One region of the Paenarthrobacter sp. NPDC057355 genome, then DNA from elsewhere that is predicted to be linked to it. Evidence: riboswitches for the same ligand, from Rfam matches in the RefSeq annotation. Region 1 holds a riboswitch; each other region holds the start of a gene.

Region 1 (10,660 bases):
TGTCCGCGCCATGCTTGACGACGGCTGCCTGGAGGTCGCGAAGGTTTTCCGGTTCCAGAGGGTTTGCCGGGTGGTTCGGGAAGGAACCGTCCAATTCAAAGTAGAGCGGGATGATCTCGAAGGGCAGCGCCGGGAGCAGCTTGTCGCCCAAGACGGCCGGAGTGGTCAGCCCAGCCATGCCGTTGCCGGCGTCGACGACGATCTTCAGCGGGCGCGAACCGGAGAGGTCCACCAGTTTGCGCAAGTACTCGGAGTAGTCCTTCAGGACATCGTGGACTCCGATTTCACCGCGGGTGGCTGCGGAGGGAATGGATCCGGCATTCAGGTACTGCTCGGCAAGCGCCTGGATTTCCTTGAGACCGCTTTCGGAGGAGATCGGCTGTGCACCCGCTTTGGCCATCTTGATGCCGTTGTATTCGGCCGGGTTGTGGCTCGCGGTAAACGTGGCGCCGGCAGCGTTCAGGGCACCGCAGGCGTAGTAGAGCTCGTCCGTGGAGATCAGGTCCAGGAGCTGAACGTTGGCGCCCCGGGTCGCCGCGCCGTTGGCGAATGCCTGGCTGAACTCCGGTGACGAGGGACGCATGTCGCCGCCCACGAGGACAGTTTCCCCCTCAAGGCCCAGGACGTCGATGAAGGCAGCACCGACGGCCTCGACGATTTCAGCCGTGATGGATTCACCGACGATGCCCCGGACGTCGTACGCCTTGAAGGATGCCGAGAGGTCGAATGTCTTGTTCTGCTCGCTAGTCACGCGCTCAATCCTACTGTGGCTACCCATCAGGGCAGGAACCCGTGGGTGCGCTATGTGGATACCCGTTATCCACATAGCGCAGTCCGCCCGTTTTTGCTGTCAGGGGCGGCTGGAATACTGGGGTTATGGCCAACAACTCCCCAAACACTGCCGTTCCCGTGCAATCAGCAACCCAGCAGGAAGCGCTGGCATGCCTTCGTGAACTCGTTGGCCACCCGGAAGCCCAGTTCCACGATGGCCAGTTTGAAGCCATCGAAGCGCTGGTGGATGCAGGACGCAGGGCGTTGGTGGTCCAACGTACCGGTTGGGGCAAATCAGCGGTTTACTTCGTTTCCTCGCTGCTCTTGCGGCGGAGGGGAGCCGGGCCCACGCTGATCGTTTCACCCCTGCTGGCGCTCATGCGTGACCAAGTTGCCGCGGCTGCACGTGCGGGCGTCCGGGCGGTGGCGATCAATTCCGCCAACGCCCTCGAATGGGACACGGTCCTGGCGCAACTGGCCGCGGACGACGTCGATGTCCTGCTCGTGTCGCCGGAGCGGCTGACCAACCCCTCCTTCAGGGAGAACCAGCTGCCCGAGCTCATTCGGCGGACAGGACTGCTGGTGATCGATGAAGCCCACTGTATTTCCGACTGGGGGCACGATTTCCGCCCCGATTACCGGCGCATCTCGGACCTCATCTCACAGTTGCCGGAGACAGTCCCCGTCTTGGCAACAACTGCCACGGCCAACTCCCGGGTGGTCCACGACATTGAAGAGCAGCTAGGTGCCGGAGTGCTGACCATCCGCGGCGGCTTGGGGAGGGAGTCCCTGCGTCTGGGGGTGCTCAACCTTCCCGACTCCAGGGACCGTCTCGGATGGCTGCTGACCCACCTGGCTGACATGCCGGGCAGCGGCATCATTTACACGCTGACCGTATCTGCGGCCGAAGACACCGCCCGCCTCCTCGCCGAGGCCGGACATAACGTCCTGTCCTACACAGGCAGGACGGACCCCGCGGACCGGGAGCGGGCAGAACAATTGCTCAAGGACAACCAGGTGAAGGCACTTGTGGCCACTTCGGCCCTGGGCATGGGGTTCGACAAGCCGGACCTGGGCTTCGTGATCCACCTCGGCGCTCCGTCGTCGCCGGTCGCCTACTACCAACAGGTCGGCAGGGCAGGCCGTGGTGCAGCCAACGCAGACGTCCTCCTGCTGCCGGGTTCAGAGGACCGCGAGATCTGGCAGTACTTCGCTACTGCATCGATGCCTTCTGAGGAAAAGGCGGCCGCCGTACTTGCCGTGCTCGGCGATGCCGGCTCTGCCATGTCCACTGTGGCGCTGGAGGCCCGGGTAGACCTTCGCCGCACGCCCTTGGAGCTCCTCCTGAAGGTTTTGGCAGTGGACGGCGCCGTTGAACGCGTTGGAGGAGGGTGGCGATCAACCGGACGGCCGTGGAATTACGACGCCGAACGCTACGCCCGCATTGCCGAGGCCCGGGTAGACGAGCAGGACTCCATGGTGGTCTACCAGGACACAGCCGGATGCCGGATGGAGTACATCACGTCAGTCCTCGACGACGAGACGGCTGCCCCTTGCGGGCGCTGTGATAACTGCGCGGGCCGATGGTTCCCCGTTGACGTGGCGGACTCGGCTGCTGATGCGGCGGGACAGACACTCCGCAGGGCAGGAATCGCGGTGGAACCACGGCTTCAGTGGCCCAGCGGCATGGACCGGCTAGGTGTTGCGGTCAAGGGGAAAATCAAACCGGACGAAAGCATCTCCGAAGGACGCGTTCTCGCCCGCCTGACGGACCTGGGCTGGGGTGGTGCCTTGCGTGAACTGTTCGCAGCGGGCGCACCGGACCGCGTTGTCGATCCGGCGATGCTGCAGGCCTGCGTCCAGGTGCTGCGGGAATGGTCCGGAGCCGAGGGCGGAACCGCGTGGAGCGGGGCGGGACGGCCCGCTGCCGTGGTCAGTGTTCCCTCCCGCGGCAAACCACAATTGGTTGAGTCGCTGGCGCAAGGAATTGCCGGGATTGGCAGGATGCCGTACTTGGGCCAGCTGCAGTTGGCCCACGGTGGCCCCACGGGTTCGCGCGGAGGCAACAGTGCGTACAGGCTCGCTGGTGTGTGGGAACGGCTGATTGTTGGACCGGAACTTGCCCAGGCGTTGTCGGAGATCGGGAGCCAGCCAGTGCTTTTGGTGGACGATCTGGTCGACAGCCGGTGGACCATGACAGTGTCCGCGCGCGCGTTGCGTCAGGCGGGTGTTGCAGCAGTACTTCCCCTTGCGCTGGCACAGGCGGGGTAGCCGGCAGTAGGAAAGCGTCATGTTGTGATCGCTCCCACATCAGGTCTATAGGATCGAGGAAACGCCCATTCTGCTCAAACGCTGAGCCCAGCCGCAGACCGCAGCCCGAACCTGGACCGGAGCCATGACCACAAGACCCAGCGCAGACGTCACCGATGCCAGCCAAACCAGCTGGCGGCCGCGTTTGGCCTTGCTGGTCGCGGCAACGTTCTTCATGGAGTTCCTTGACGGGACGATCCTGACTACGGCCATTCCAAGCATCGCCTCCGACTTCCGGGTTGCTCCAGCGGACATCAACATCACCATGACGGCATACCTGGTCACAGTCGCGATGGGGATCCCGCTGAGCAGTTGGCTGGCTGAACGGTTCGGTGCCCGCAGGATCTTCTGCCTGGCGATCTCTGTCTTCACCATCGCATCCCTGCTCTGCGCGGTGAGCCCCGATCTGACCATGCTCACACTCAGCCGCGTGGCCCAGGGGATGGGCGGGGCCATGATGGTACCCGTGGGAACCTTGGTGGTCCTGCGGGGTACGCCCAAGTCCGAGCTCCTCCGGGCAACCGCTTATCTGGTCTGGCCGGGGCTCCTGGCCCCCGTCCTGGCTCCGATGGTGGGCGGGGCCCTCACTACATTCCTTTCGTGGCACTGGATCTTCATCATCAACGTTCCTTTGGGCCTGGCGGCATTCATCGCCGCGCTCAGGTTGGTTCCGCGCACACAGTTTGACGGCGGCCGCCGCCTCGACTGGTTTGGCCTCCTGCTCACTACTTTGGGCGTGGGAGCCTTGGTGGTCGGTCTTGAAACCCTGGGCGGCCACGCCTCCAACCTCCTTGCAGTCTTGGTGGTCGTAGCCGGCGTGCTTTCCCTGGCAGGGGCAGTTTTCTGGATGAGGAAGGCCAAAGTGCCGCTGTTCAATCTCAGCGTCTTTGGCACCAGGACTTTCCGGGCCACGTCCACGGGCGGGTTTATCTATCGGCTGACCATCAGTTCAGTGCCGTTCCTGCTGCCCCTGATGTTCCAGGACGGCTTCGGATGGGATCCCCTCAAAGCCGGCGTCATGGTCGCGGCGGTGTTCGTGGGCAACATCGGCATCAAGCCAGCCACGACGCCGCTCATCAGGCGCTTCGGTTTCAAAGCCGTCCTGGTATTCGCTTCGTTGGCCTCGGCCGTGACGTTCGCCCTGTGTGCATTCCTCAACGCGCAGACGCCCGAACCCCTGATTTTTGCTTTGCTGCTGTTCAGCGGCGCTTTCCGCTCCATCGGATTTTCCGCGTACGCCTCAGTGCAGTACGCGGACATCGTTCCCGGTCAGCTGCCTTCCGCCAACGCGATCTCGGCCACGCTGGTTCAGCTGGCGGCTGCGGCCGGAATCGCGGTCGGGGCCTTGTTCCTGCGCCTCTTTGACGCGACACGCCTGTTCGGCCCTGACCACTCGGGAGCCTACAAGGGGGCGTTCATGGCCATGGCTGTCCTGATGCTGATCAGTACCGTCGACAGCCTGACGTTGCACCGTCACGCGGGAGCGGAAGTCAGCGGAGTGGCAGCCGGCACCAATCGCACTTAGAGCACACCCGGGCCTGGGGCGCCCCAAACACGGAGCGCCGAAAACCTGGGGCGCCGAAAACTCGGGGCGCCGAAAACCTGAGCCCAAGCCACTTAAACGCAAAAGGTCCCGGTTCGAAAACCGGGACCAATTCGCGGAGACGGGGGGATTTGAACCCCCGGTCGAGTTTAACCCCGACCCTTCATTAGCAGTGAAGTCCATTCGGCCGCTCTGGCACGTCTCCATCCGCTATAGCTAGCCCACCAAGGATACGCAGAACGTGCCGTCCAGTGCAAAACAGCTGCGCACTTTAGTGTCAGCGTCCTGGAACGAGGTCAGTGGCTCCCGGCAAGCGCGAGCCACAGGAAGTGATTGCTCCGGGCCTGGAGGGCTGCAGCCTGCCTGTTGTCGGATGCCCCGGCGTGCCCGCCCTCCAATGCCTCGTGGAACCAGACGTTCGGGATGCCCATGGCCTGCATCCGTGCCGCCATCTTCCGGGCTTGGACAGGTCCTACCCGGTCGTCGGAGGTCGCGGTCCAGATGAACGTTTCGGGGTACTCGATGCCATCGCGCAGCAGGTGGTACGGCGAGAAGGTCCGGATGAATTCCCATTGCTCAGGGACATCCGGGTCACCGTATTCGGCGATCCAGGAGTAGCCAGCCGAAAGCTTGGTGTACCGCCGCATGTCCAGGAGGGGTACGCCGCAGGAGACCGCGCCGAAGAGTTCCGGGTATTGGGTCAGCATGTTGCCCACCAGGAGGCCTCCGTTGGAGCCACCGACGCAGCCAAGCCGGCGCCGGCTGGTGACGCCTCGGGAGATCAGGTCCTTGGCGACGGCGGCGAAGTCCTCGTAAGCGCGGTGCCGGTTCTCCTGGAGCGCGGCGCGGTGCCATGAAGGACCGTACTCGCCGCCGCCGCGGATGTTGGCCACCACGTAGACGCCACCGCGGGAGTGGGCGGCAGCCCCGACGTCGGACGTGGTGCGGCGCTCAAGCCAGGCCCGACCAATGGTTCCGCTATAGGCCGGGGTCCGGGAGACCTCGAATCCGCCATAGCCGGAGAGCTGGGTGGGGTTTTGCCCGTCGAGCACCAGATCCTTGGAGGCCACCTGGAAGTAGGGGACCTTGGTCCCGTCCAAGGACACGGCGAAGTGCTGCTGGACTTCGTAGTCGGCTTCGTTGAAGAACGACGGCGACCGCTTGACTACTGCGTGCTCGCTCGCCACGCCGCCGGCTTCGGCGCCGGACGATGGAGGTCCGAGGGTGCCCCGGGTCAAGGTGGTGGGCGTCGTGAAGCCGGTGGCCACCAACCAGAAGTCATTCCCGGCGCCGGAATCCGAGGTGTCTTCATCGTCCACTGCGTAGGCGTTGACATCATGCAAGGGAGGGCAGGCATCCAGGATGGTGGAAGCCCACGCCCCCTCGCTGTCCACGGTTGCAGGGTCCAGCACGCGGATCTCCGAGGAGACATCCCGCAAAAGGTTCAGCAGCAGGTAGTCCTTGGTCCAGCTCCAGGACTGCAGGGACGTGTGCGCATCCGGGGTGAACAGAACCAGCAGGGCACGCGAACCGGCAATGTAGCGTTCGAAGTCGGCGGCCAGCAGGGAGCCCGCGGGGTACACCACGCCATCCACCTCCCAGTCGCCCTGGGGCCGGAGGAGCAGCCAATCGCGGTGGGCGCTGAGGTTCACATCGGTGGGAACGTCGATGGGCACCCACGAGTCGTCCCGGAGCAACCACGTACTGCGGTTGTAGAAGTCGATGTAGTCCACGGCGAAGGTCCGCTCGTAGCCGGGAGTGGAGTCGTGCGCCACCATGGCAAGCATGTGGTTTTCGGGGATTTCGAAGAGGCGTTCAGCGTCCGCAAGCGATTGACCGCGGCGAAGCTTGACGCCGGTCCGTGCGTAGGAGGAGGACGTTGCGGGCAGGCCTTCGGCGGTGCTGGACACCAGGAGGGTGTCGGTATCAAGCCAGCTCACGTTTCCCTTGGCCGTGGGGATGTCGAAGCCACCTGCCGCAGGGTCCACGAAGGTGCGGGATTCGACGTCGAACTCCCGGTGCCGGTCGGCGTCGCCACCGTCGGGGGAGAGCGAAACCATGGCCAGGCGGTACTCGGAGCCGTCGGCAGGGCGAAGGAAACCGGCGCCGTGGAAGACCCATTCGACGCCTTCCGCGGCTGCCAGGGCATCGATGTCGAGCAGCACATCCCAGTCAGGTTCATCACTGAGATAGCTCTCCCACGTGGTGCGGCGCCACAGCCCCTTGGGGTGCTCCTGGTCCTTCCAGAAGTTGTAGTAGAAATTGCCGCGTTTGTTCACCATGGCGATCCGGTCGGTGGAGTCCATGACTTCCAAAATGCCGGACTGGAGCACCGCATAATCGGCGTCTTCCAGCAGTTCCTCGGTGCGTGCGTTCTGTTCCCTGACCCATGCGAGCTGCTCTTCGCCGTGGCTGTCTTCCAGCCAGGCGTTCTCATCCGTGGGTTCGGGCGCGGCGGCATTCTCTGACAAGGGCGAGGGATCAGCTGCTGTGGTGGTCATCGCCCCATCCAAGCAACACTGTTCGACGGTGGGCAAGTCACGCAGAGTTAGGCTTGAGCGTGGCTAAATCCCAAACCAACCGTGTTGCCCTGCTGGGGGCCGGCCCTCGGGGCACCAGTGTCCTTGAGCGGTTGCTCGCGAACTGGGCTGCCGGCGACACTCGTGGGGCCACCCTCCACATCCATGTTGTGGATCCGTTTCCTGCCGGTTCAGGGCACGTGTGGCAGCCAAGCCAGTCCCGCCTTTACTTGATGAACACCCAGGCCTTCTATCCCACGTTGATCCCCGAGGATCCGCGGCTCGCAACCCCGCTGGCTGGTGGCTCTTTCGACCAGTGGCGGGAGGCCCGGCGTCGTGATGGCGCGGGCCTGGACGAGGCCGAAAAAGCTGAGCTGGCCACCTTGGAATCCCACGATTTCCCCAGCCGTGCCCTGTATGGGCGCTATCTCCGCCAGACACTTGAGGAGATTCTGGACCGGCTGCCCGACGGCGTCGAGGTCACCTTCCACGAAACGCTCGCCGTTGCTGCGCGTCCGGTTGACGGGAAGTTCGACGTCGAACTTGCCAACGGCTCGAGCCTCACCGTCGGTTCCGTGGTGCTGGCGTTGGGACACATCGAATCGCGGCTGAACCCGGAGCAGAAGTCGTTCAAGCGCGCAGCCGACGAATTGGGCCTGCTGTACTTCCCGCCAGCGCCGCCGGCAGATGTCGACTGGCAGGCCGTTCCGGACAGCGAGCCCGTGCTGGTCCGCGGCATGGGCCTGAACTTCTTCGACGTGATGGGCCAGCTGACGGAGGGCCGCGGCGGCAAGTTTGTCGAGGCGGGAGTACCCGGGGCAGGGGTGCTGGAGTACCGGCCATCGGGTCGGGAGCCCAGGATTTTCGCAGCCTCCCGCAGGGGTACGCCGTACCGGGCCAAGGCCGGGCTGGACGGCTACTACCCACGCAGCATCACCATGCGGTACCTGACCGAAGCCGCAGTGGACCGTTTCCGGGCAGCAGGGATCCAGCCCGGTTTCGATCACGACCTTTGGCCGTTGCTGCACCGGGACGCGCTGTGGGCCTACTACTCAACACTGGCCCGGTCCCAGCCCGCCGCCATCAAGGATCCGGCGCAGTTCCTGGCCGACCTGCAGGACGCGCTCCAGCCGCATGCCCACACCACGGCGCACTGGGAAAACGACGTGGAAGCCCTGGTTGAAAAGCATGTTGTTGCTTCGCGCCGTTTGAATCTTCGTGGGCTCGCGGCGCCATTGGCGGGACGGACGTTCACATCCCGGCGTGACCTGGATGCCGCGATCACTGCCTACCTGGACGACGACGCCCGGCGCTCGGCTTTGGGTGAAGCGGACCCGGTGAAAATGGCCATCGGCGCACTCCACACCGGCCGGGCGATCCTTAAGACCGTCGTCGCGGACGGCGGGATCACCGACGAGTCGTGGTTGGCCGGGTTGCGCGGCTGGTTCGAATCGTTTGTCGAAGGACTGGCCAGCGGACCTCCCGCGCTCCGCTCGGAGCAGCTGGCCGCCTTGGCGCGTGCCGGCGTCGTAAGCTTTGTGGGACCGGACCCCAAGTTCAGCGTTGATCGGAGCGCAAAGGTGTTCCGGGCGGCTTCGCCATGGGTTCACGACGGTCCCGTGGAGGCACAGACCCTTATCGAGGCGATGTCGCCGGCGAACAGGGTGGGCATTAATATTTCCCCGCTGCTTGAGCAACTCATGTCAGACGGCCTGGTGCGGACCAAGATCATGATGAGCGTTGAGGGCACCCCCATGCAGACCACCGGCCTTGACGTCGAACCGCACCCGTACCGCCCGATAGCCGCCAACGGGTCCGTAACCGAAAACATGTACGTGCTCGGGCTGCAGCTGTCCGCGTCCCAGTGGGGCAATGCCATCGCTGCGGAGGCGCGTCCCCGCACCGGCCCCGCCTATGCCAGTGGCCAGCGGACCCTGCGCGACGCCGATGAAATCGCCCGTAGCATTCTGGGACTGTAGCGCCCCGGGGTTGCGCCGCCAGCCCACCTTCGTTACTGTGTGAGCTGCATCACCCGCAAGGGTGTGCGCGCTTTTGATCTGCGGCGGGAGAGCCCTGCCGGTACATTTCGTCAGGCGCCGTAGGAGCAAACCCTCCCCAGGAATCTCTCAGGCCCATGTACCGCCGCGGCGAGGCAACTCTGGAAAGCAGTCCGGCCACCGGACTCACCGAAGGTGCAAGCAGGCCCATGCCTGCGGAAACTCTCAGGTCTACCTACAGAGCGGGGAGGAACCCGAATCAATGCGGCACCCCTGTGCCGCCTGAACGACGGAGTTCCTTTGACGATTCATCCCACCACCGGCAACGATTCACCCCATCTCGAGCGCCAACTCAGCAACCGCCACATCCAGCTCATCGCCATCGGCGGAGCCATTGGAACCGGCCTGTTCATGGGCTCGGGCAAGACCATTTCCGCGGCCGGTCCGTCCGTCATTTTCGTGTACATGATCATCGGCTTCATGCTCTTCTTCGTCATGCGTGCCATGGGCGAACTGCTCCTGAGCAACCTGAATTACAAGTCCTTCAGCGATTTCGCCGCCGACCTCCTGGGTCCCTGGGCCGGCTTCTTCACCGGTTGGACCTACTGGTTCTGCTGGGTCATCACGGGCATCGCCGATGTCATTGCGATTGCCGGGTACTCGGAGGAGTTGTGGCCCGGACTGCCGTTGTGGATCCCGGGGCTCATCACCATCGGCATCCTGCTGCTCCTGAACCTGGCCACGGTCAAGGCCTTCGGCGAGACCGAATTCTGGTTCGCGCTCATCAAAATCGTGGCCATCGCGGCGCTCATTATTGTTGGCCTCTTCATGATCTTCAGCGGCTTCCAGTCCGACGCCGGACCGGCCAGCTTCAGCAACCTCTGGAGTCATGGCGGCTTCTTCCCGAACGAGTTCATGGGATTTGTTGCAGGATTCCAGATCGCCGTGTTCGCGTTCGTGGGCATTGAGCTGGTGGGCACCACCGCGGCTGAAGCCAAGGACCCGGAGAAGAACCTTCCCAAGGCCATCAACTCCATCCCCATCCGCGTGCTGCTCTTCTACGTAGGCGCGCTCATCATCCTCATGTCCGTCACTCCCTGGACCCAGTTCGCCGCGGGCCACAGCCCCTTCATTGCCATGTTCTCCCTGGCAGGCCTCGGCGCCGCCGCCACGATCGTGAACCTGGTGGTGCTGACCTCCGCCATGTCCTCGGCCAACTCCGGCATCTACTCCACGTCCCGCATGGTGTACGGCCTGGCCCAGGAAGGCGACGCGCCGGCCGTCTTCAGTGCCCTCTCCGGACGCAAAGTACCCCGCAACGCCCTGTTCCTTTCCTGCGTCCTGTTGCTGTCCGGCGTCGTGCTCATGTACGCCGGGCAGGACGTGGGCAAGGCGTTCGACATGGTCACCACAGTTTCGGCTGTCTGCTTCGTGTTCGTGTGGTCGATCATCCTGGCCAGCTACCTGGCCTTCAGGAAGCGCCGCCCCCACCTGCATGATTCTTCGGCCTTCAAGATGCC
Region 2 (10,660 bases), on a different contig from region 1:
CTACTTTTGGCGCTTGTAGAACGGGAGCGCGACGACTTCGAAGGGCTCGGCCTTGCCGCGGAGGTCCACATCGAGGGCAGTCCCAGGCTCAGAGAGGGCTGCGTCGACGTACGCCATCACTACGGGGTACCCCAATGTGGGACTCGGCTGGCCGGACGTCACTTCACCTACAACGGCTCCGTCCTTCGTCACCGGGTAGTGGGAGCGGCCGGCACGGCGGCCGAGGCCCTTGAGACCCACGAGCTTGCGGCCGGCAGTAGCGCCGGCACCCTCGGCCTTCAAAGCAGCGAGGGCTTCCTTGCCAACAAAGCCGCCCTCCTTGGACAGCGCTACGACAGGCCCGAGCCCGGCAGCGAAGGGGTTGCCTTCGCGGGAGAGCTCGTTGCCGTACAGGGGCATGCCGGCTTCCAGACGGAGAGAGTCGCGCGAGGCCAGGCCCGCGGGGACCAGCTCGCCCTCTTCGGCGACGGCGGTAATCGCCTGCCACAGCGCGGCGGCGGATTCGTTGGGAACGAAGATCTCGAAGCCGTCTTCGCCGGTGTACCCGGTGCGTGCCAGGAGCAATTCCTGGCCGCTGCCGGCCACCAGGAAGGTGACCTCGACGGCGGCGTAGTACTTCAATCCGGTGACCAGCGAGTGCTGCTCAGCCGGAACCAGGCGCAGCAGAATCGCTTCGGCAAGGGGACCCTGGACGGCGATGAGCGAAGTCTCGGGCGAAGCATCCTCAACCACGACGTCGAACCCGGCCGCACGCACCAGCAGTTCCGCAGCAACAACTGCCGCGTTGCCGGCATTCGGCACTACCAGGAACTTCTCCGCACCGCGACGGTAGACGATCAGGTCATCGATGATGCCGCCGTCTTCCTGGCAGATCAGCGAATACTTGGCCTTGCCTTCTGCCATGGCAGAAATCTTGCCCACCAAGGCGTAGTCGAGGAACTCGGCGGCCTGTGGGCCGGTGACCCAGACTTCGCCCATGTGGGAGAGGTCGAACAGGCCGGCGGACTTCCGCACGGCGTGGTGTTCGGCGAGCTCGGAGGTGTACTTGAGGGGCATCTGCCAGCCACCAAAATCGGTGAACGACGCGCCAAGCTTCTTGTGCTCTTCGTAGAGTGCGGTGTATTTCCCTGTCATGACCAGTCCTTAGTTCTCGAAGTCTTCGATCGGAGGGCAGGAGCAGACCAGGTTGCGGTCTCCGGCTGCGCCGTCGATGCGGCCAACGGGCGGGAAGTACTTGTCCTGCTTGAGGTGGTGGACCGGGAAGGCGGCCTGCTCGCGCGGGTACGCGCGGTCCCAGTCGGAGCTGACGACGGCGGCTGCCGTGTGGGGCGCGCGGCGAAGCGGGGAGTCCTGCACGGAGAAGTCGCCGGCAGCAACCTGCTCGATCTCGGCCCGGATGGTGATCATGGCTTCGATGAAGCGGTCGATCTCCACGAGGTCTTCGGATTCCGTGGGCTCCACCATGAGGGTGCCCGCAACCGGGAAGGCCAGGGTCGGAGCGTGGAAGCCGAAGTCGATCAGGCGCTTGGCCACATCCTCGGCCGTGACACCCGTGCGGGCCGTGAGTTCGCGGAGGTCCAGGATGCACTCGTGGGCAACAAGTCCGCCTTCACCGGTGTACAGGACCGGGAAGTGCTCGTTGAGGCGGGATGCGATGTAGTTCGCAGCCAGCAACGCGGACTTGGTGGCTTCGGTGAGTCCCTGGCCGCCCATGAGCTTCACGTAGGCCCAGGAGATCGGGAGGACACCGGCCGAGCCGAAGCGGGAGGCCGAAATCGGAACGTCATTGCCCTCGGTCCAGGACGCTGCGTCGCCGGGCATGAACGGTGCCAGGTGTGCCTTGGCTGCGACCGGGCCAACGCCGGGTCCGCCGCCGCCGTGCGGGATGCAGAAGGTCTTGTGCAGGTTCAGGTGCGAGACGTCGCCGCCGAACTTGCCCGGCTGGGCAAGGCCAACGAGGGCATTGAGGTTGGCACCGTCGATGTACACCTGTCCGCCGGCTTCGTGGATGGCGTCGCAGACTTCGCGGACGTCTGCGTCGTACACACCGTGCGTGGACGGGTAGGTGATCATGATGGCCGAAAGGGCGTCGCGGTTGGCTTCGATCTTGGCCTTCAGGTCAACGTGGTCGATGGTGCCATCGGGAGCGGTGGCCACGACCACGACCTTCATGCCTGCCAGCACTGCCGAGGCGGCGTTGGTGCCGTGCGCGGAGGCGGGGATCAGGCAGACGTTGCGCTGGTCATCGCCGTTGGAGAGGTGGTAGCCGCGGATCGCGAGGAGTCCGGCCAGCTCACCCTGGGAACCGGCGTTCGGCTGGATGGACACTTGGTCGTAACCGGTGATCTCGGTCAGCTGGGCTTCGAGGCCGGCGATCAGTTCGCGCCAGCCGGCTGTCTGCGAATCCGGAGCGAACGGGTGGATCGAGGCGAACTCCGGCCAGGAAATGGCTTCCATTTCAGCGGTGGCGTTGAGCTTCATGGTGCACGAACCCAGCGGGATCATCGTGCGGTCCAGCGCGAGGTCGCGGTCCGAGAGCTTGCGGATGTAGCGCAGGAGCTGGGTCTCGGAGCGGTGGGTGTTGAACACCGGGTGCTGCATGAACTCACTGGTGCGCTCAACGGCACCGTCCAGCGCGAAGCCTTCCGCGGACTCAACCACGGAAGCACCGAAGACCGCCGCGACATCGGCCACAACCTCGGAGGTGGTGGTTTCGTCCACCGAGATGCCCACCGTGTCCGTGTCTACGCCGCGCAGGTTGATCCCGCGAGCCTCGGCTGCCGCCACGAACTCTGCGGCCTTGCCCGGAACGCGAACGGTGACGGTGTCGAAGAACGAACCGTGAAGGACCTCGACGCCGGCAGCCTTCAGGGAGGCGGCCAGGGTGCGGGCGTGGCGGTTGGCGGTCTCGGCGATCGCCTTCAAGCCCTCGGGACCGTGGTAGACGGCGTACATCGAGGCAACGATGGCCAGGAGTGCCTGCGCGGTGCAGATGTTGGACGTGGCCTTCTCGCGGCGGATGTGCTGCTCGCGGGTCTGCAGCGCCAAGCGGTAGGCGGGGACACCGGCGTCGTCCTTGGAAACGCCAACCAGACGGCCCGGCATGGAACGCTCAAGACCCTTCTGGACGGCCATGTATGCGGCGTGCGGGCCACCGAAGAACAGCGGCACGCCCAGGCGCTGGGCAGAACCTACGGCGATGTCGGCGCCCTGCTCGCCCGGAGGGGTGATGAGGGTGAGGGAGAGAAGGTCGGCAGCGACGGTAACCAGCGCGCCGCGCTCTTTAGCCTCGGCGATGACGGCTGAGTGGTCGAAAACACGGCCGGAAACGCCTGGCTGCTGGAGGACGACGCCGTTGATGGCGCCGTCGGGCAATCCGGCGGAAAGGTCCGCGACCTCAACCTCGAAACCGAGGGCCTCGGCGCGGCCCTTCACGATGGCGATGGTCTGGGGCAGGCAGTCGGCGTCAAGGACGGTCTTGCCATCCTGGGCAGCCTTGTTCTTGTTGGCACGGCGCATCATGAGGACGGCTTCGGCCACTGCAGTGGCTTCGTCCAGCAGGGAGGCGTTGGCGATCGGCAGGCCAACGAGGTCCTGGACCATGGTCTGGAAGTTCAGGAGCGCTTCGAGGCGGCCCTGCGAGATCTCCGGCTGGTACGGCGTGTAGGCGGTGTACCAAGCCGGGGATTCAAGGATGTTGCGACGGATCACCGGCGGGGTGATGGTGTCGTAGTAGCCCTGGCCGATCATCTGCACGGCGGTCTTGTTCTTGGAGGCCAGCTTGCGCAGTTCCGCGAGGACTTCGACCTCGGAAAGGGCGTCCTGCAGGGTCAGTGCAACTTCTTGGCGGATGTCGTTGGGAACCGCAGTATCCACAAGGGCATCCACGGAGTCGTAACCCACGGACTTGAGCATGGTCTCAATGTCGGCCTGGCGGCGCGCGCCGATATGCCGATCAACGAAGGTGGTGGAGGCAGAACTAACCGTCACGAAGGAACTCCAATACTTGGGCGGCGTTTGGGTACGCCACAGCGGCTCGGGTTCCTCCCCGCTCTGTATTGGACCTGAGAGTTTCCGCGACTTGTCAGAACAACGACTCGCTTGCACCGTCGGTGAGCACAGCATCCCATGCCAAGGGCACGGTCGCCTGCTGCTTTCCAGAGTTGCCTCGCCGCGGCGGTGCGTGGGCCTGAGAGATTCCTGGGGAGGGTTTGCTCCTACGGCGCCTGCATCACGTGCTTGCAGGACTCTCCCGCCGCAGATCAAAGGCTTGTTCAATTGTGCGTGGCCGCCACACAGGGCACGCCACAAGGGTTAATTGTCCTACGTGCAAGCCCCCGCGGCAAATGGACGAAGCGTCACTTCCGCAAACGGTCCAGCACGCCCAACAGGATCTCGACGTCGGCCTCCCGCCCAGCGTTGCCGGCCTCCTGTCCGCCCTCAAACATCGCATTGAAATACAGTCCGTCACCCATATAACTGACGGCCTTGGCGACCTCCGGGCCGACGTCCTCAGCCAGCACTCCCAGCCACTGCTCCTGGATTCCGGCAAAGCGGCGGCGGGTCTCTTCGTGGGCCACCTCGGCCAGGCGGGTTGCGGCTACGAAGGCACGGTCCATGGGGGTTCCGCCCCACAGAGAAGTGCGTATGAAGTATGAAGCTGCCCCGTCCGGCGCTGCCTTCATCTGAACTATGTCCTGCTCCGCCAGTTCATCGAGGCGTTCGAGCAAGGCGCTGATCAGGGCCTCCTTGTTGGGGAAGTGGTACAGCAGCCCGCCTTTGGAGACCCCGGCCCGCTTGGCGACGGCGTCCAGGGTGGCTGCCCGCTCCCCTACCTCGATGAGGAGGGCTTCGAAGGCATCCAGGACGGCGTCCCGGGCAACTGGTTTTCGTGGCATATGTACATCATTCCCTAAAGCTTTACGGTTCCTGCATTTGTAACTATACCGTCTGGACGGTATAGTTACATGCATGTTCTCGCCGTCCTCAACCCAAGCACCCCGTTCCGTCAACCCCACCCAGGGGCAGGCAGCACCGTGGCGCGACTGGACGGCCCTGGCACTCCTGATGTTCCCTGTGCTGCTGGTGGCCGTCGACAACACCGCGCTCACCTTCGCCTTGCCCGAAATCGCCCGCTCCCTGGACGTCGGCGGCATCCAGCTCCTGTGGATCATTGACGCCTACCCGCTGGTTTTGGCGGCGCTCCTGGTGTCAATGGGCAACCTTGGCGACAGGATCGGACGACGCCGGTTGCTTCTGATCGGCAGCACAGGCTTCGCAGCGGTTTCGGCTGCTACGGCTTTCGCGCCCTCTGCTGAGTGGCTGATTGCCGGACGCGCCGCACTTGGCGTCTTCGGCGCCATGCTCATGCCCTCGACGCTGTCCCTGATCCGGAACATCTTCACCGACCCCAACCGCCGCCGGCTCGCGATCGCCGTGTGGGCTGCCGGCTTCTCCGGCGGCGCCGCACTGGGCCCGATCTTCGGCGGCTGGCTGGTGGAGCACTTCTGGTGGGGCGCCGTCTTCCTGGTGGCAGCTTTCCTGCTCCTGCCCCTCCTTGCCTTCGGCCGGGTCCTGATTCCCGAGTCCAAGGACGCCAAGCCCGGCCGCGTCGACGTGCCCAGCATCGTCCTGTCCGTAGTCACCATGGCGCCGTTCGTTTACGGCATCAAGGAGTTCGCCGTCCACGGCTTCGGTGCCTCGGCGGCCGCTTTCATGGGCTTCGGCCTGGTGATGGGCATCGTGTTCGTTCGTCGCCAGCAAAGGATCGAAAGCCCCATGCTGGATGTCGCCCTGTTCAAGAACAAGGTGTTCAGCACAGCAATCGTGGCCAACGTTTTGTCCTTGTTCTCCATGACGGGCTTCATCTACTTCTTTGCCCAGCACCTGCAGCTGGTCGAAGGGCAGTCCCCCATGGAAGCCGGAATTGCCATGATCCCTGCACTCCTGGCCACCGTCATCGCCGGGCTGCTGGTGGTGCCTTTGGTCAAGCGCGTGCGGCCTGGTTTCGTTGTGGCCGGCGGACTGACACTGAGCGCCATCGGGTACCTGGTGGCTGTCATGGGCGACCACGGCACCGGACCGGTGTTCCTCTTGTCCGCCCTGACTGTGCTGGCCGTGGGCGTCGGCGCAGCCGAGACCATCTCCAACGACCTGATCCTGGCATCCGTGCCTGCGGACAAGTCCGGAGCGGCCTCGGCGATTTCCGAGACCGGCTATGAACTGGGATCACTTTTGGGAACGGCCGTGCTCGGCTCGATCCTCACGGCGTCCTACCAGCACAACCTCGTCATTCCCGACGGCGTCCCCGCCGAAGCTGCCAGGAAGTCGGGTGAAACGCTGGCCGGTGCCGTGGACGCAGCCTCCGGCCTTCCCACCCAGCTGTCCGAAGCATTGACCACTGCCGCCCGGATTGCTTTCGACTCCGGAGTCCACATCACTGCGGCGATTGGGCTGGTACTGATGGCCGGAGCGGCAGTGATGGCCGCCGTCGTACTCCGCAAGGTACCCAAGGCGAAATAGGAAGCTACACCGCTTCGGTAGGTGCGGCCTTCTTGTCGACGCCGGCAGTCAGCTGGTCGATCCGCTCCAGCGCGTCGCTGAGGCGGCTGACCGTCTTCCACAGTTCCGGATGCTGCTCCCTGACCTCCTCAAGCCCAGTCCCCGCGGAGGTCAGGGACGCGAGGTCGAAGCTCACGTTGGTCCGCGCTCCCGCTATGGCGGCGCGCAGCGCACCAAAGCCAACCACGACGTCGGCGATGAGGGCAGGGTTGCCGTGGGAAGCGAGCCAGCCGAGGTCCTCGATGGCGTCGATCGCCCGCTCACCCAGCACGGCAGAGGCCTTGGCCGCGTCTACCGAAGCCCGGTGGATGGCCTTTTCGCGTTCCGGACCCGGGTCCAGGCGGAAGGCAGCCCCGAAAGCATCGGAAGCCGAGGCATCATCGTCTGCCAGTTGCAAGGCAGAGTTCCTCAGCTCGTGGGCCCGGGCATGAATCCCGGAAAGCTCCTCCCGCTGGTGGTCTTCAGGCTCCGTATACCCTGCCACCATGGAGGTCAGCGCGGCCGCGATCGAGAGCATGACCCCCGTTCCTGCGCCGCCACCGGGCGAACCGTTCGACTCTGCCAAGGCCTTCGTCCAGTCCTCGACGGTGGATTGCTGCGTGGTGGCGGGTTCGGAATTCTTCATGGCATCCAGTCTGCCGCGACTGTTCGGTCTTCGCACACACAGGCTTCGCACACACAGGCATCGCACACTGCCGGTGGATACACTGGCCGGACCGAAGGCGTCGAACGAAGAGGGTAAACCCATGACCATTGACCTCGAAGAGCTTTACAAAGACCTGCACGCCCACCCGGAGCTGTCCTTCCAGGAGACCAGGACAGCGGAGATCGCCGCCGGACACCTGGAAAACCTCGGATTCAAGGTCCACCGCAACATCGGCAAAACCGGCGTGGTGGGCATCCTTGAGAACGGCTCCGGGCCAGTGGTGATGCTCCGGGCCGACATGGACGCCCTGCCCGTCAAAGAAGCCACGGGATTGGAATACGCAAGTACCGCCGCCGGCGTCGATCATGAGGGCAACGATGTTCCCGTCATGCACGCGTGTGGCCATGACGTCCACGTCAGCTGCCTGGTTGGCGCGGCGGAGTCACTGGCCGCGCAACGTGGCAATTGGCAAGGCACGTTGATCGCCGTTTTCCAGCCTGCGGAGGAATGGGGCGGTGGCGCGAACGCAATGGTGGCTGGCGGCCTGTACGACGTCGCGCCGAAGCCGGACATCGTTCTCGGCCAACATGTCGCGCCGTTCCCGGCCGGCTGGTTCGGCATCCGGGCCGGCGTCACGATGGCTTCAGCCGACTCCCTCAACATCACCCTGCACGGACGCGGCGGGCACGGCTCGCGCCCCGAAACCACGGTTGACCCGGTCCTCATGGCCGCAGCTGCCACGGTCCGCCTGCAGGGCATTGTTTCGCGTGAGCTCGCTGCCAGCGACTCGGCAGTGGTCACCGTGGGACAGATCCATTCCGGGACAAAGAACAACATCATCCCCGAAACCGCCACGTTGGGCCTGAGCGTACGGACCTTCAGCGACTCCATCCGTGACAAAATCCTCGGATCGATTGAGCGCATTGTGCAAGGCGAATCTACGGCTTCCGGCGCTCCAAAGGATCCGGAGATCCAGTTCGAGGAGCACTTCCCGCTCACCGTCAACGACGAATCGGCGGCCGGCAGAATCGCAGCAGCCTTCAAGGCCGAGTTCGGGGCGGCACAGGTCATCGATCCCGGACCCGTATCCGGCAGCGAAGATGTCGGGGCCTTGGCAAAGGGAGCCGACGCACCCCTGGTGTTTTGGTTCCTTGGCGGCGCAGACCCCGCACTGTTCAGGGAGTGGGCAACCACAGGCCGGCTCCCGGAGGACATTCCGTCCAACCACTCGCCGTACTTCGCACCCTTGATCCAGCCCACGCTGGCCAAGGGAACAGAAGCCCTGGTCACAGCTGCCCTGGAGTATTTGGGCACAACAGAACGAAACCAACCCGGGGAAAGCTGACCTGGGAGCCCATGGAAAAGGCGCCGGTGGTCCCGGCGCCTTTTGCGTGGATTCAGTGCTCGTTCCAGTCGGGGAGTGATCCCTAGACTTTCTCGTGGATGCGGTCCACCTTCGGTTCGTAAACCGCAGGCTCCCTGCGACGACGTGCCAGGAAAGTCCACAGCGTGCCTTCCGTCCCTGGGCGGGTCTCCGCCGGGGCAGCAGGCTCTTTTGCCTCTGTGGTGCGGGTCTCGGGCTTGCGCGCGGAGTCCTTCTTCGTGCGCCGCTCGAAGTCGTCATAGTACGCGTAGCACATGCCAACCTCCTTTAGTGGCGATCCTTTAATGATCCCCGCACTTATGCCGAACGTCGACCACTATTTTTCCGGGCCGCTTCCACCGCGAGCCTGGTTTCCCCAGTTATCAGGTGGGCATTGATTGCTGCTCCCGCCATGACACCCGAAGCTGCCGATGCCATGACCTGACCCATGAGGTCGACGACGTTCCCGGCCGCCCACACGCCCGGCACCGAAGTGGCACCTCCCATGGGATTCACTTCGACATGCCGCCCCACTCCCATAGGGTGCTCCACCACCTTGACCCCAAGGGATTCCAGCACTCCGGACCGGGCCTCCAGACGGGTACCCGTCACCATGGCCTCGACTGGAATGACCTTGCCGGAAGCCAGGACCACCCCGCTCACAGCGTCATCCGTGACCTCAAGGGATCGCACCTTGCCCTCAACAACGTTGATGGAACGTGCGGCAAGCTGTTCCCACTCTTCATCCGTGGGCTCAACGACGTCGTTGAGGAACAGCGTGATGTCCGGGCTCCACTGCCGGAACAGCAGGGTCTGGTGGAGGGCCATCGGAACCGTCCCCAGTATCCCGATCGCCTTGTTCCGCACTTCCCAGCCGTGGCAGTAGGGGCAGTGCAGCACGTCCCGACCCCAACGTTCGCGAAGGCCTTCAATGCCAGGCAACAGATCTGTCAGTCCAGTAGTCACCAGGAGCCGCCGCGCCTTGACGGTGATGCCCTCTCCCAGGTCCACCTCAAAGGCGGGTTCGGCGCCCTCGTCTTCCGACGCCGTCGAGCGCGCCGCAACGGCCACGCCGTCGACGATATCCACCCCGTAGCCGCGCGCCTCTTCGCGTCCTAGCTCCAGGAGTTCCCTGGGGTCAATGCCGTCCCTGGACAGGAAGCCGTGGACCCCCGCGGCAGGAGCATTCCGGGGTTCGCCGGCGTCGATCACCAGCACCGACCTGAGGGCCCTGCCGAGCGTAACGGCGGCACTTAACCCAGCTGCGCCACCTCCAATGATGACGACGTCGTACTCCTTGATGCTCTGTTCCTTGACCACTTTGCCTCCGTGATTCCCTCGCGGCCCTGTGCCACTCCTTCCATGGTTGGCCAGCCCCTCCAGGATCAGCAAGCAATTTTGCCGGTATGGCAAACTGGAACCATGACCCAGGACTTCAGCGCAATGCTCGACGCCGTCGGCCCGCGCCTGCGCGCGCTGCGGACCCAGCGCAACCTGACGCTGGCGGAAGCTTCGGAGGCAACGGGCATTTCCGTCAGTACGTTATCCCGCCTCGAATCGGGGCAGCGGAAGCCCACCCTGGAACTTTTGCTCCCGATAGCGCGGCTTCACCAGATACCCCTCGAAGAGCTGATAGATGCCCCCGAAACCGGCGACCCCCGCATCCACCTCAAACCACATGTCCACCACTGGGGAACCGCACTCCCCCTCACCCGCCGGCCCGGCGGAATCCAGGCCTTCAAGATGGCGCTGAAGAGTGGCACCGGCAAGGAGATCCCGGAGCCCCAATCCCACGAGGGCTACGACTGGATGTACATCCTCAACGGCAAATTGCGGCTGGTCCTGGGCGAGAACGACTTCATCCTCAAACCCGGCGAGGTAGCCGAGTTCGACACAAGGACTCCGCACTGGTTCGCCAGCGCCACATCAGAGCCAGTGGAGCTGCTGACCCTGTTCGGCCAACAAGGCGAGCGCATGCACGTACGGGCACGTCCCAAACGTCAGGGCTAACAGGCTTACGAGGCCAGGAACTCCCGGGCGCTTCGGCGCGGCGCACTTGGGTCCGTACCGGCGTCCGGCTGGTTGATCTC
Region 3 (10,660 bases), on a different contig from region 1:
CGGATACCGGGTTCACAGTTCGCCTCCGTTGGCTGCTGCGTATTCCTCGGCCGTCATGAGGGGGCCTTCTTCGGTGGCGGCGACTTTGAAGAGCCAGCCCGCACCATAGGGGTCGTTGTTGATGAGGGCCGGATCTGCGACGACGACGTCGTTGATCTCGGTCACTTCACCGGTCACGGGCGAGTAGAGGTCGGACACGGACTTGGTGGACTCCACCTCGCCACAGGTCTCCCCCGCGGTCACAGTGGAGCCAACCTCGGGCAGGTCCACGTAGACGATGTCGCCCAGGGCGTCGGCGGCAACGGCGGAGATGCCGATGCCCACCGGGCCGCCACCATCGACGGCAACCCATTCATGCTCAGCCGAGTACTTCAGTTCGGCAACAACTTTGCTCATATCAATTCCTTCTCTCATTTACTGAAAACTTTTCAAGCTCACCCGCGGCAGGTTGACCCATGCCCAGCGCTTAGGGGTTCAAACAGCGCGCCGGCCTCTGTGGTGTCGGCTTCCGGCAGCATGCGTCCAAGGGAGCGTCGCGTCCGCCCAGCGGGCGCTTTCGCGACCGAGCATGCAGAGGAAGTCGGCACCGCCGGGCTACTTGGTCCGCTTGTAGAACGGCAGGGCAACTACTTCGAACGGTTCGGCTTTGCCTCGGAGGTCAACGTCCACCACAGTGCCAACGGCGGAATGCTCGACGTCGACATACGCCAGGGCGACCGGGTAACCGAGCGTCGGGCTCGGCTGCCCCGAGGTCACCTCGCCGATCAGCGAACCGTCCTTGAGGACTGAGTAGTGACCGCGGGCCGCACGACGTCCGGCGCCCTTGAGGCCTACCAGCTTCTGCCCGATCGAGGAGCCAACACCTGCGGCCTTGATCGCGGCCAGCGCGTCCTTGCCGACAAAGTCGCCCTCCTTGGACAGCGCCACCACGGGGCCGAGCCCGGCTGCGTAGGCGTTGACGTGCCGGGAGAGTTCGTTGCCGTAGAGCGGCATGCCGGCTTCAAGGCGGAGGGAGTCGCGGGCGGCCAGGCCGGCGGGGACAAGCCCGTGGCCTTCGCCGGCTTCAAGCAGTGCCTCCCACAGTGAGGGAGCGTCCGCGTTCGGGACGTAGATCTCGAACCCGTCTTCGCCCGTGTAGCCGGTGCGGGCCAGCAGCAGGTCCTGTCCGCTGATGGTCACCTCAACAGCCGCGTAATACTTCAGCTCGGTCACCAAAGAATGCTGCTCGGCGGGGACGAGGCCCAGCAGGATGGCCTCCGCGTTCGGGCCCTGGACAGCGATCAGGGAGGTCTCAGCGGAGGCGTCCTCGACAACAACATCGAATCCTGCCGCACGCTTTTTCAACTCCGAGGCAACAACCGCAGCGTTGCCCGCATTCGGTACCACGAGGAACTTGTGTTCCGCGCGGCGGTACGTGATGAGGTCGTCGATGATGCCGCCGTCGGCGTTGCAGATCAGCGAGTACTTGGCTTTGCCGTCGGCGATCGCGGACAACTTGCCAACCAACGCGTAGTCCAGGAACGCGGCTGCCTCGGGGCCGGTCACCCAGACTTCGCCCATGTGGGAGAGATCGAACAGCCCGGCGGCCTGGCGTACGGCGTGGTGCTCAGCCAACTCGGACTCGTACTTGAGGGGCATCTGGCAGCCGCCGAAGTCCGTGAAGGACGCGCCGGCCTTTTTGTGTTGCTCGTAGAGAGCGGTGTAGTTCTCAGACATGATCCGGATCCTTTAGTTCTCGAAGTCTTCGATCGGAGGGCAGGAGCAGACCAGGTTGCGGTCGCCCGCAGCACCGTCAATGCGGCCGACCGGCGGGAAGTATTTGTCCTGCTTGAGGCTCGGCACCGGGAAGGCGGCCTGCTCGCGCGGGTAGTCGCGCTCCCATGCGGAACTGACGACGGCGGCTGCCGTGTGCGGCGCGTTACGGAGCGGGGAGTCCTCCACGGAGAAGTCCCCGGCAGCAACCTGCTCGATCTCGGCCCGGATGGTGATCATGGCTTCGATGAAGCGGTCGATCTCGGCCAGGTCCTCGGACTCCGTGGGCTCCACCATCAGCGTGCCGGCAACGGGGAAGGCCAACGTCGGAGCGTGGAAGCCGAAGTCGATGAGGCGCTTGGCCACATCCTCGGCCGTGACACCCGTCCGGGCCGTGAGTTCGCGGAGGTCCAGGATGCACTCATGCGCCACGAGTCCACCTTCGCCCGTGTAAAGGACCGGGAAGTGCTCGTCCAGCCGGGAAGCAACGTAGTTCGCAGCCAGTAGCGCAGACTTGGTGGCCTCGGTCAGTCCCTCGCCGCCCATGAGCTTCACGTAGGCCCAGGAAATCGGCAGCACGCCGGCGGAACCGAACCGGGAAGCCGAGATCGCCACGCCGCCTTCCGAGGAGGAAGCGTTGTTCGCGTCGCCCGGCATGAAGGGTGCCAGGTGTGCCTTGGCTGCAACGGGACCAACGCCCGGGCCGCCGCCACCGTGCGGGATGCAGAAGGTCTTGTGCAGGTTCAGGTGTGAGACGTCGCCGCCGAACTTGCCCGGCTGGGCCAAACCGACCAGCGCGTTGAGGTTCGCGCCGTCCACGTACACCTGGCCACCGGCCTCATGAACGGCATCGCACACCTCAACGACGTCGGCGTCGTAGACACCGTGGGTGGACGGGTACGTGATCATGATGGCCGAAAGCACGTCGCGGTTGGCTTCGATCTTCGCGGCGAGGTCGGCGTGGTCAATCGTGCCATCGGCAGCCGTAGCAACAACAACCACCTTCATTCCCGCCAGCACAGCCGAGGCAGCATTGGTGCCGTGCGCGGAGGCGGGGATCAGGCAGACGTTGCGCTGGTCATCGCCACGGGACAGGTGGTAGCCGCGGATCGCGAGGAGACCGGCAAGCTCACCCTGGGAACCGGCGTTGGGCTGGATGGAGACCTGGTCGTAGCCCGTGATCTCCGTCAGGTCGGCTTCCAAACCGGTGATCAGCTCACGCCAACCCTCAGTCTGGTGATCCGGCGCGAACGGGTGGATCGAGGCGAACTCCGGCCAGGAAATAGCCTCCATTTCAGCGGTGGCGTTGAGCTTCATGGTGCACGAACCCAGCGGAATCATGGTGCGGTCCAGGGCCAGGTCCCGGTCGGACAGCTTGCGGATATAGCGCAACAGCTGCGTCTCGGAACGGTGCGTGTTGAACACCGGGTGCTGCAGGAAGTCGGAGGTGCGGACTACGTCGGAAGCCAGCTCGAACCCGGCGGCGTCCCCTACGGGACCCGCACCAAAGGCGACGGCGACAGCGGATAGGACCTCCGGCGTCGTGGTTTCATCAACGGAAACACCCACGGTGTCGGCGTCGATGTAGCGGAGGTTGATGCCGCGTGCTTCGGCAGCGCCGATCACCTTGTCCGCCTTGCCTGGGACGCGGACGGTGAGGGTATCGAAGAAGGAGTCGGCGACCAGTTCGCGGCCTGCCTTCTGCAAGGCAGTAGCCAGCACACGGGCGTGGCCGTGGACAGTTTCGGCGATCGCCTTCAGGCCATCCGGGCCGTGGTAGACGGCGTACATCGAGGCAACGATGGCCAGCAATGCCTGCGCGGTGCAGATGTTGGACGTGGCCTTCTCGCGGCGGATGTGCTGCTCGCGGGTCTGCAGCGCCAAGCGGTACGCGGGCACGCCCGCGTTGTCCTTGGAGACACCCACGATGCGGCCGGGAAGCGTGCGCTCCATGCCGTTCCGGACGGCCATGTAAGCGGCATGCGGGCCACCGAAGAACAGCGGGACACCGAAGCGCTGCGCAGTTCCGACGGCGATGTCCGCGCCCTGTTCGCCCGGGGGCGTGATGAGGGTGAGCGCCAGCAGATCGGCCGCGACGGTGACCAGCGCGCCCCGTTCCTTCGCCGCAGCGATCACGGGGGCGTGGTTGAAGACCCGGCCGGAAACGCCGGGCTGCTGGAGGACGACGCCGTTGATGTCGCCGTCGGGCAATCCGGCCGAAAGGTCAGCCACGAGGACCTCGAAGCCGAGCGCCTCGGCCCGGCCCTTGACGATGGCGATGGTCTGCGGGAGGAGGTCGGCGTCCAGGACGGTCTTGCCGTCCTTCACAGCTTTGTTGGCCCGGCGCATCAGCAACACGGCTTCGGCCACCGCAGTGGCTTCATCCAGCAGCGAAGCGTTGGCGATCGGGAGCCCGGTGAGGTCCTGGACCATGGTTTGGAAGTTCAGCAGCGCCTCAAGGCGGCCCTGTGAAATCTCGGGCTGGTACGGCGTGTAGGCGGTGTACCAGGCCGGGGCTTCAAGGATGTTGCGGCGGATCACCGGCGGGGTGATGGTGTCGTAGTAGCCCTGGCCGATCATCTGCACGGCGGTCTTGTTCTTCGCCGCGAGTTTGCGGAGCTCGGCCAGGACCTGCGTCTCGCTCAGCGCCTTCTGCAGGGTCAGGGGCGAAGACTGGCGGATGGAATCGGGGACAGCAACGTCCACAAGGCCATCAACCGAGTCATAGCCGATCGCCTTGAGCATGGTGTCAACATCGGCCTGGCGACGGGCGCCGATATGCCGGTCCGCGAAAGCGGTTGGGGAGGATTGAACAGTCACGAGGAACTCCAGGATTCAGGCGCCCAAGGGACGCCACGTTGAATATGGGTTCCTCCCCGCTCTGTATTGGACCTGAGAGATTCCGTGGACTTGGTTGCCCACTTGCACCGTCGGTGAGCCCGGTTGCCCGGACTGCTTTCCAGAGTTGCCTCGCCGCGGCGGTACATGGGCCTGAGAGATTCCTGGGGAGGATTTGCTCCTACGGCGCCTGACTGGATGTACCCGGCAGGACTCTCCCGCCGCAGATCAAAAGCGATTGCGCCACGTCAGTGACACGCTTCACACCATAGCGGGTGGCTGCGAAAAAGTGCAAGGCGCGACCTTTCCCACAGCGATCAGCCATGCATCGCCTCGTGGATCTGCAAGGCAAGCCAGAGCTGTGCCAACGTGGACGTCTCACCCATGTCCAGCCCCGTCAGTTCGCCGATTTTCCGGATTCTGTAGATGATGGTTTGCCGGTGCGTGAAGAGCGCGGACGCGGTTTTTTGCCATGAGCGCTGCGAGTCCAAATAGGTTCTCAACGTGACCATCAGATCGCCGTCCTGGCGCTGCTCGTACTCAAAAACCGGACCCAGGAGACGCTGCACCAACGCGGTTCCTTCCTCGAATCCCGTCAGTCCAAGCCAGCTGGGACCCTCCGCGTACCGGGCCAGCCCGAGCTTGTTGGCTTTGGCCGAACCCAGCGCCCACAGCGATTCCTGCAAGGCCTGCTGGAGCCCGGCGACGGCGGCCGGCGAGCTGACGCCGATGACGCTTTCCGGCCCGGCGCAGTGGACCAACAAGCCGTCCGCGACATCCGAGGCGACCACCACATGCAACCGGTCGTTCCGCCGCAAGGAGGCCGCCTGGACGCCGTGCCGCCAGAGTTCGACGTGCACGTTGGCCAGCCTGTCGCCGTCGTCCGCCGCCATCGAGGCGACCACGAACTTTTGGGGAGGTACCTCGAAAGCCGTCAACCGACGCTCGATCTCGCCCGTTCCGAGCCGCCCATCGAGGGCCTGCAGGAGGAACTCGCCGGCAAGCCGGTGCCGACCTTCGAGCGAGAGCACGATCCGCGCCAGCTGGAGTCCCAGCACCGTTGCGGCATGCAGAAGGACGACGGCGTCAGGGTGCGGTTCGCTGCCGGGCAGCACCACCAGAAGCGCATTCGCGTGGGTGGGGATGTCCATGGTGAGCACGTGACGGCCGCGGATCCGGTGCCACTGGAAGTTCTTGCCCGCAACAGTCACCCGGCCCGGTTGCGGCGACCATTCCTCCACAAGGAACTTCGGCAGGGAATGGCCCTCGGGATGCCAGGGATGGAGACAACGCCGGTCCACCACGAACAGCTCGGAATCGAGCTCCGTCGCGAGCCGAAGCACCAGGCTTTGCCAGTGATCCTCCGACGCACCGGCGGTGCGCAGGAGGTCGTAGACGCGTGCCGTCTGGCGGAGGCGGCGGGATTCTTCGAGGAGCGAGGACTCAGCCACGGACCTGGCAATGGCGATGAACGGCAGCGGGTAGGGGATGTTGAGGAGGGGAAGCGGAAGCCGCTCGCAGGCAGCCAGGAACCCAGACGTCAGCGGCGGCGCGTGCATCTTTTCACCAATCGCCAACGCACTGGCACCCGCGTCCACCAATGCCTCGGCGAGCGCCACCTGCCCTTCAGCATCCGGCGGGATGGACAGCCCGTTGGTCATCATGAGCTCCCCGCCGGTGACCCACTCCCACAAGCGCGGAAGATCCGAAGTGTGCGCCCAGGTGATTCGATTGTTTACACCCGCAGCGCCTGCCAGGAGGGTGAGGCCGAGCTGCGGTTCAGCCACGAGTTCGGCGACGGTGATGGCCATATTTCGCTTCCTTTTCGGCGCGGACGGCCGTCTCTGAGCGGCGTTTAGACGTTTGTCTAAGTGCCTCGGCTATTTGTAGTCAATGTACCGCTATCCGGGGTGATCCGCGTCACCAAGAATTGAATTATGCACTTCCCGCTCAACGGCGAGCGCCCCAGCTACCCGAAGGACCCAGCCATGACAACGCACCAGCCCATTGGCCCCGTGGACGCGACAAAAGTTCCCCGTTACGCCGGCCTCGGCACCTTCGCCCGACTTCCCCAGATCGACTGCGTTCCGGACTACGACATCGCTATTGTCGGTGTGCCGTTCGACGGCGGAACCTCCTTCCGTCCCGGCGCCCGTTTCGGTCCTGCCGCGGTCCGCGAGGCATCGCGGCTCCTGCGCCCGGGCTACCACCCGGAGCTCGACGTCGAGCCCGTGTACGAAGCGCAGGTTGTTGACGCAGGCGACATCGCCTGCACCCCGTACGACATCACCCGCGCCGTCCGCGAAATCGAGGAGCAGGCCCTGCCGCTCATCAGCGAATCCAAGCGCTTGGTGTCCATCGGCGGCGACCACACCATTGCCCTTCCCATGCTCCGGGCACTGAACAAGGTCCACGGGCCGGTCGCACTCCTGCATTTCGACGCCCACCTGGATACCTGGGACACGTACTTCGACCAGCCGATCACGCACGGCACCATCTTCCGCCGCGCTTTCGAAGAGGGCCTTCTTGTGGAGGACAAGTCGATGCACGTTGGTATCCGCGGCCCTGTCTATGACCGCAACGACTTCCTCCGGGACCACGAGTTCGGCTTCCAGATCATCCGATGCTCGGACCTGGACGTCATCGGCGTGCCGGCCGCCATTGAGCGGGTCAAGGAACGCCTTGGCGACACCCCTGTCTACGTCTCGATCGACATCGATGTCCTGGACCCGTCCTACGCTCCCGGCACGGGAACCCCTGAGATGGGCGGCCTGCATTCACGCGAGCTGCTCGCCCTGCTGCGGGGGTTGGACGGCATCAACATCGTCGGTGCGGATGTGGTGGAAGTGGCTCCTGCCTACGATCACGCCGACATCACCACCGTGGCTGCGGCCACCCTTGTCTTCGACCTGCTGGCCCTGATGGTCAACCGAAGCAAGGCCACGGAGCTCCGCGAACTCGAATCGGTGTCCCGGAGCGCGTCATGAGTACGCCGTCCTCCACGAAACAGGCAACCGAAGTTCCACGGCTTGAGGACAAGACCATCCAGCCGATTCCCCTCAACGAACGTCATGGCAAGGCCCGGGACTTGTTCACCATCTGGTTCGGTTCCAACATCATGATCATGACCATCGTGACCGGCGGACTCGCCACCACGGTGTTCGGTTTGAGCTTCGTGCCGGCGATCGTGGGCATCATCATCGGCAACCTGCTGGGCGGCATCTTCATGGCCTTGCACTCGGCTCAAGGCCCCCAGCTTGGGGTTGCCCAGATGATCCAGACCCGCGGCCAATTCGGTTCGTTCGGAGCCTTGCTGATCGTCGTGATCGTAGTGGTCATGTATGTGGGCTTCTTTGCAGCGAACCTCGTTTTCGGCGGCGAAGCAATGGCGGCAGTGAGTCCCGCCATCAGTGTCGACGGAGGCATCATCATCATCGGCGTGGTCAGCGTGATCGCCACCATCTTCGGGTACCGCCTCATCCATGCCTACGCACGGGTGCTGAGCGTCGCGGCCGGCCTGGCTTTGCTGCTCTCCTTCGGCTGGATCCTGATGGTGGACGGGCTGCCTGCCAACTTCCTGGAACAAGGCGACTTCAACTGGGTGGGCTTCATGGGCACCATTTCGGTTTCGGCCTTGTGGCAACTGGCCTACGCGCCCTATGTCTCGGACTACTCGCGGTACATGCCGCAGGGCACGGGGTCGGCACCGGCCTTCTGGGCTTCGTACTCCGGCTGCGTCCTGGGAACGCTGTTTCCCATGATCCTGGGCGCCTTGGTGGGCACGCTCGCCGTGGCGATGAGCGCCGGCGACGTTGAAATCGTCGGCAGCCTGGGAACCCTGCTCCAGCCGTGGACCTTGATCATCGTGGGCATCTTCTGCCTGGGCGTGGCTGCCTCGAACGCCATGAACCTCTACTGCGGCGTCCTCTGCGCACTGACCATAGGTCAAACCTTCAAGCCCACGTGGCTTCCCCGCGCGAAAACCCGCAGCGTCGCCGCCGTCGTGCTCTTTGTCCTGGCGGTCTCCATCGCACTGTTCGCCCGCGACAACTTCATCCTCTTCTACACCAACTTCCTGTCCTTCCTGATGTACGTCCTGGTCCCATGGACCGCAATCAACCTGGTGGATTACTACCTGCTGCGGCACGGCGACTACCGCGTGGAGGACTTCTTCAAGCGCGACGGCGGCGTGTACGGGCGGTTCAACTGGGTCGCCATCGGTTCGTACATCGCAGGCGCCCTGATCCAGGTGCCCTTCTCAGCAACCGCTATCTACACCGGCCCCTTGGCCGAAGCGATGGGAGGCGTCGACATCTCCTGGATCGTCGGCCTGGTGGTCGTTGCACCGCTGTACTACGTCGCGGCCCGCCTGTTCGGCAAAAAGACAGAAGCCGCGCCCTTTCCCGCCAACTCCCTCACCCCTGACCTCATCTGACCTGACCTCATCTGAAAGCGAAGCATCATGACCACCATCCAGTCCGAAACGTTCACGGTCCACCGCGCCGAAGGCACCTCCAATGTCTCCGCGATCCTGCCGCCCACCGGGCACTTCATCAACGGATCGTTCGTTCCCGCCACGGTTTCCGGCAACCTGATCGACGTCGTAAACCCCGCCACCGAGGAGATCATCACCTCAGTCCAGGCGGGCACCGCAGCCGATGTGGACGCCGCGGTGGCAGCCGCCGTCGAAGCCCAAAAAACCTGGGGTGCCACCACCCCCAAGGAACGCGCCGACGTCCTGAATCTCATCGCGAACATCATTGAAGACAACCGGGCAGCGTTCGAAGTCATCGAGTCGGCCAACACCGGGAAACCGCGGGCCGTCGCCGAAGACGACGTGACCAGCACCATCGACACCTTCCGGTTCATGGCCGGCGCGTCGCGAACCCTGACCTCCATGGCCGGCGGCGACTACGCGACGGATCACACCTCCGTGATCCTGCGCGAGCCCGTGGGAGTGGTTGGCGTCATCACTCCATGGAACTACCCGCTCCTCATGGCTGCGTGGAAGATCGCGCCCATCCTCGCTGCCGGCAACAGCATTGTCATGAAGCCCTCGGAGCAAACGCCGCTCTCCACGCTGAAGCTCGTTGAACTCTTGGCCGGACGCATCCCGGACGGCATCCTCAACGTCGTGACCGGTCAAGGCCGGACAGTGGGCCAGCGGCTTTCCGAGCATCCGGATATCGCCCTTGTAGCCCTGACCGGCAGCGTCGTCAGCGGGCAGGCGGTGGCTAAGACAGCCGCACGTTCGGTCAAGCGCGTCCACCTCGAGCTCGGCGGCAAGGCACCCGTGGTGGTCTTCCCCGACGCCGATCTCCAGGCTGCCGCTGCCGGCGTCCGAAACGCCGGGTACTGGAACGCCGGGCAGGACTGCGGTGCTGCTTGCCGCGTGCTGGTCCACGAGTCGGTAGCCGAGGAATTCACGCAATACCTGGCTGAAGAGGTGGGCTCGCTGGTGGTGGGTGCCCCGGATGCCGGGGAGGCGGTGGAGATGGGCCCCATGATTTCCCGGCCGCACTTTGAGCGCGTCAAGGAAGCGCTGGCAGAAGCCCGTTCCGCGGGCCTGACCATCGCCGTTGGTGGTTCCGCCCTTGAAGGGACCGGCTTCTTCATCGAACCGACCGTCATCACCGGCGTTCCGGCCGGGGCGCCGATAGCTACCCATGAGATCTTCGGCCCGGTTGTCACAGTGGAAACCTTCAGCACCACTGAGGAAGCGGTCCGTCGGGCCAACGAGAGCCCTTACGGACTCTCCGCCTCGGTATGGACGCGCGATTCGAGCTTGTCCCTGCGCGTCCCCAAGCAGTTGGACTTCGGCACGGTGTGGGTCAACGCCCACTTGGTACTGGCGAACGAAGTGCCCTGGGGCGGATTCAAGGGATCCGGCTACGGCCGCGACCTCTCCCTCTACGCCCTGGATGACTACTCCCGGACCAAGCACGTCATGATTAACCACGGCGCGTAAGCCCCACCACGCGAAACCAAAGAAGCAACGGAGCTTTGTGAAATGACCACTGTGAACCCCACCGTTCCCTCGGCGCCCCCTGCCGCCACGCCGTCGGCGCCT

Evidence for each region. A riboswitch is a leader RNA that binds a small molecule or an ion and turns the genes downstream of it on or off. The one in region 1 is predicted to bind glycine.
Region 2: another riboswitch for glycine. It lies ahead of gcvP (aminomethyl-transferring glycine dehydrogenase); the one in region 1 lies ahead of cycA (D-serine/D-alanine/glycine transporter).
Region 3: another riboswitch for glycine. It lies ahead of gcvP (aminomethyl-transferring glycine dehydrogenase); the one in region 1 lies ahead of cycA (D-serine/D-alanine/glycine transporter).

The regions. Positions count from the first base shown of each region.
Region 1 is NZ_JBHVAL010000022.1:62,070-72,729, reverse strand. Features, by position in the region: gene ACFUOZ_RS19080 (phosphomannomutase/phosphoglucomutase) at 1-751, opposite strand, end outside; gene ACFUOZ_RS19075 (RecQ family ATP-dependent DNA helicase) at 877-3,042, shown strand; gene ACFUOZ_RS19070 (MFS transporter) at 3,167-4,606, shown strand; tRNA gene ACFUOZ_RS19065 (tRNA-Ser) at 4,741-4,829, opposite strand; gene ACFUOZ_RS19060 (prolyl oligopeptidase family protein) at 4,921-7,125, opposite strand; gene ACFUOZ_RS19055 (FAD/NAD(P)-binding protein) at 7,185-9,122, shown strand; glycine riboswitch at 9,197-9,295, shown strand; gene cycA (D-serine/D-alanine/glycine transporter) at 9,441-10,660, shown strand, end outside.
Region 2 is NZ_JBHVAL010000004.1:33,402-44,061, reverse strand. Features, by position in the region: gene gcvT (glycine cleavage system aminomethyltransferase GcvT) at 1-1,134, opposite strand; gene gcvP (aminomethyl-transferring glycine dehydrogenase) at 1,144-3,990, opposite strand; glycine riboswitch at 4,168-4,265, opposite strand; gene ACFUOZ_RS06860 (TetR/AcrR family transcriptional regulator) at 4,359-4,898, opposite strand; gene ACFUOZ_RS06855 (MFS transporter) at 4,972-6,522, shown strand; gene ACFUOZ_RS06850 (cyclodeaminase/cyclohydrolase family protein) at 6,527-7,186, opposite strand; gene ACFUOZ_RS06845 (amidohydrolase) at 7,308-8,552, shown strand; gene ACFUOZ_RS06840 (hypothetical protein) at 8,635-8,847, opposite strand; gene ACFUOZ_RS06835 (NAD(P)/FAD-dependent oxidoreductase) at 8,889-9,890, opposite strand; gene ACFUOZ_RS06830 (helix-turn-helix domain-containing protein) at 9,993-10,580, shown strand; gene ACFUOZ_RS06825 (helix-turn-helix domain-containing protein) at 10,586-10,660, opposite strand, start outside.
Region 3 is NZ_JBHVAL010000016.1:13,058-23,717, forward strand. Features, by position in the region: gene glyA (serine hydroxymethyltransferase) at 1-16, opposite strand, end outside; gene gcvH (glycine cleavage system protein GcvH) at 13-396, opposite strand; gene gcvT (glycine cleavage system aminomethyltransferase GcvT) at 595-1,716, opposite strand; gene gcvP (aminomethyl-transferring glycine dehydrogenase) at 1,729-4,572, opposite strand; glycine riboswitch at 4,722-4,821, opposite strand; gene ACFUOZ_RS16145 (PucR family transcriptional regulator) at 4,908-6,401, opposite strand; gene speB (agmatinase) at 6,579-7,577, shown strand; gene ACFUOZ_RS16155 (purine-cytosine permease family protein) at 7,574-9,025, shown strand; gene ACFUOZ_RS16160 (aminobutyraldehyde dehydrogenase) at 9,053-10,558, shown strand; gene ACFUOZ_RS16165 (D-arabinono-1,4-lactone oxidase) at 10,601-10,660, shown strand, end outside.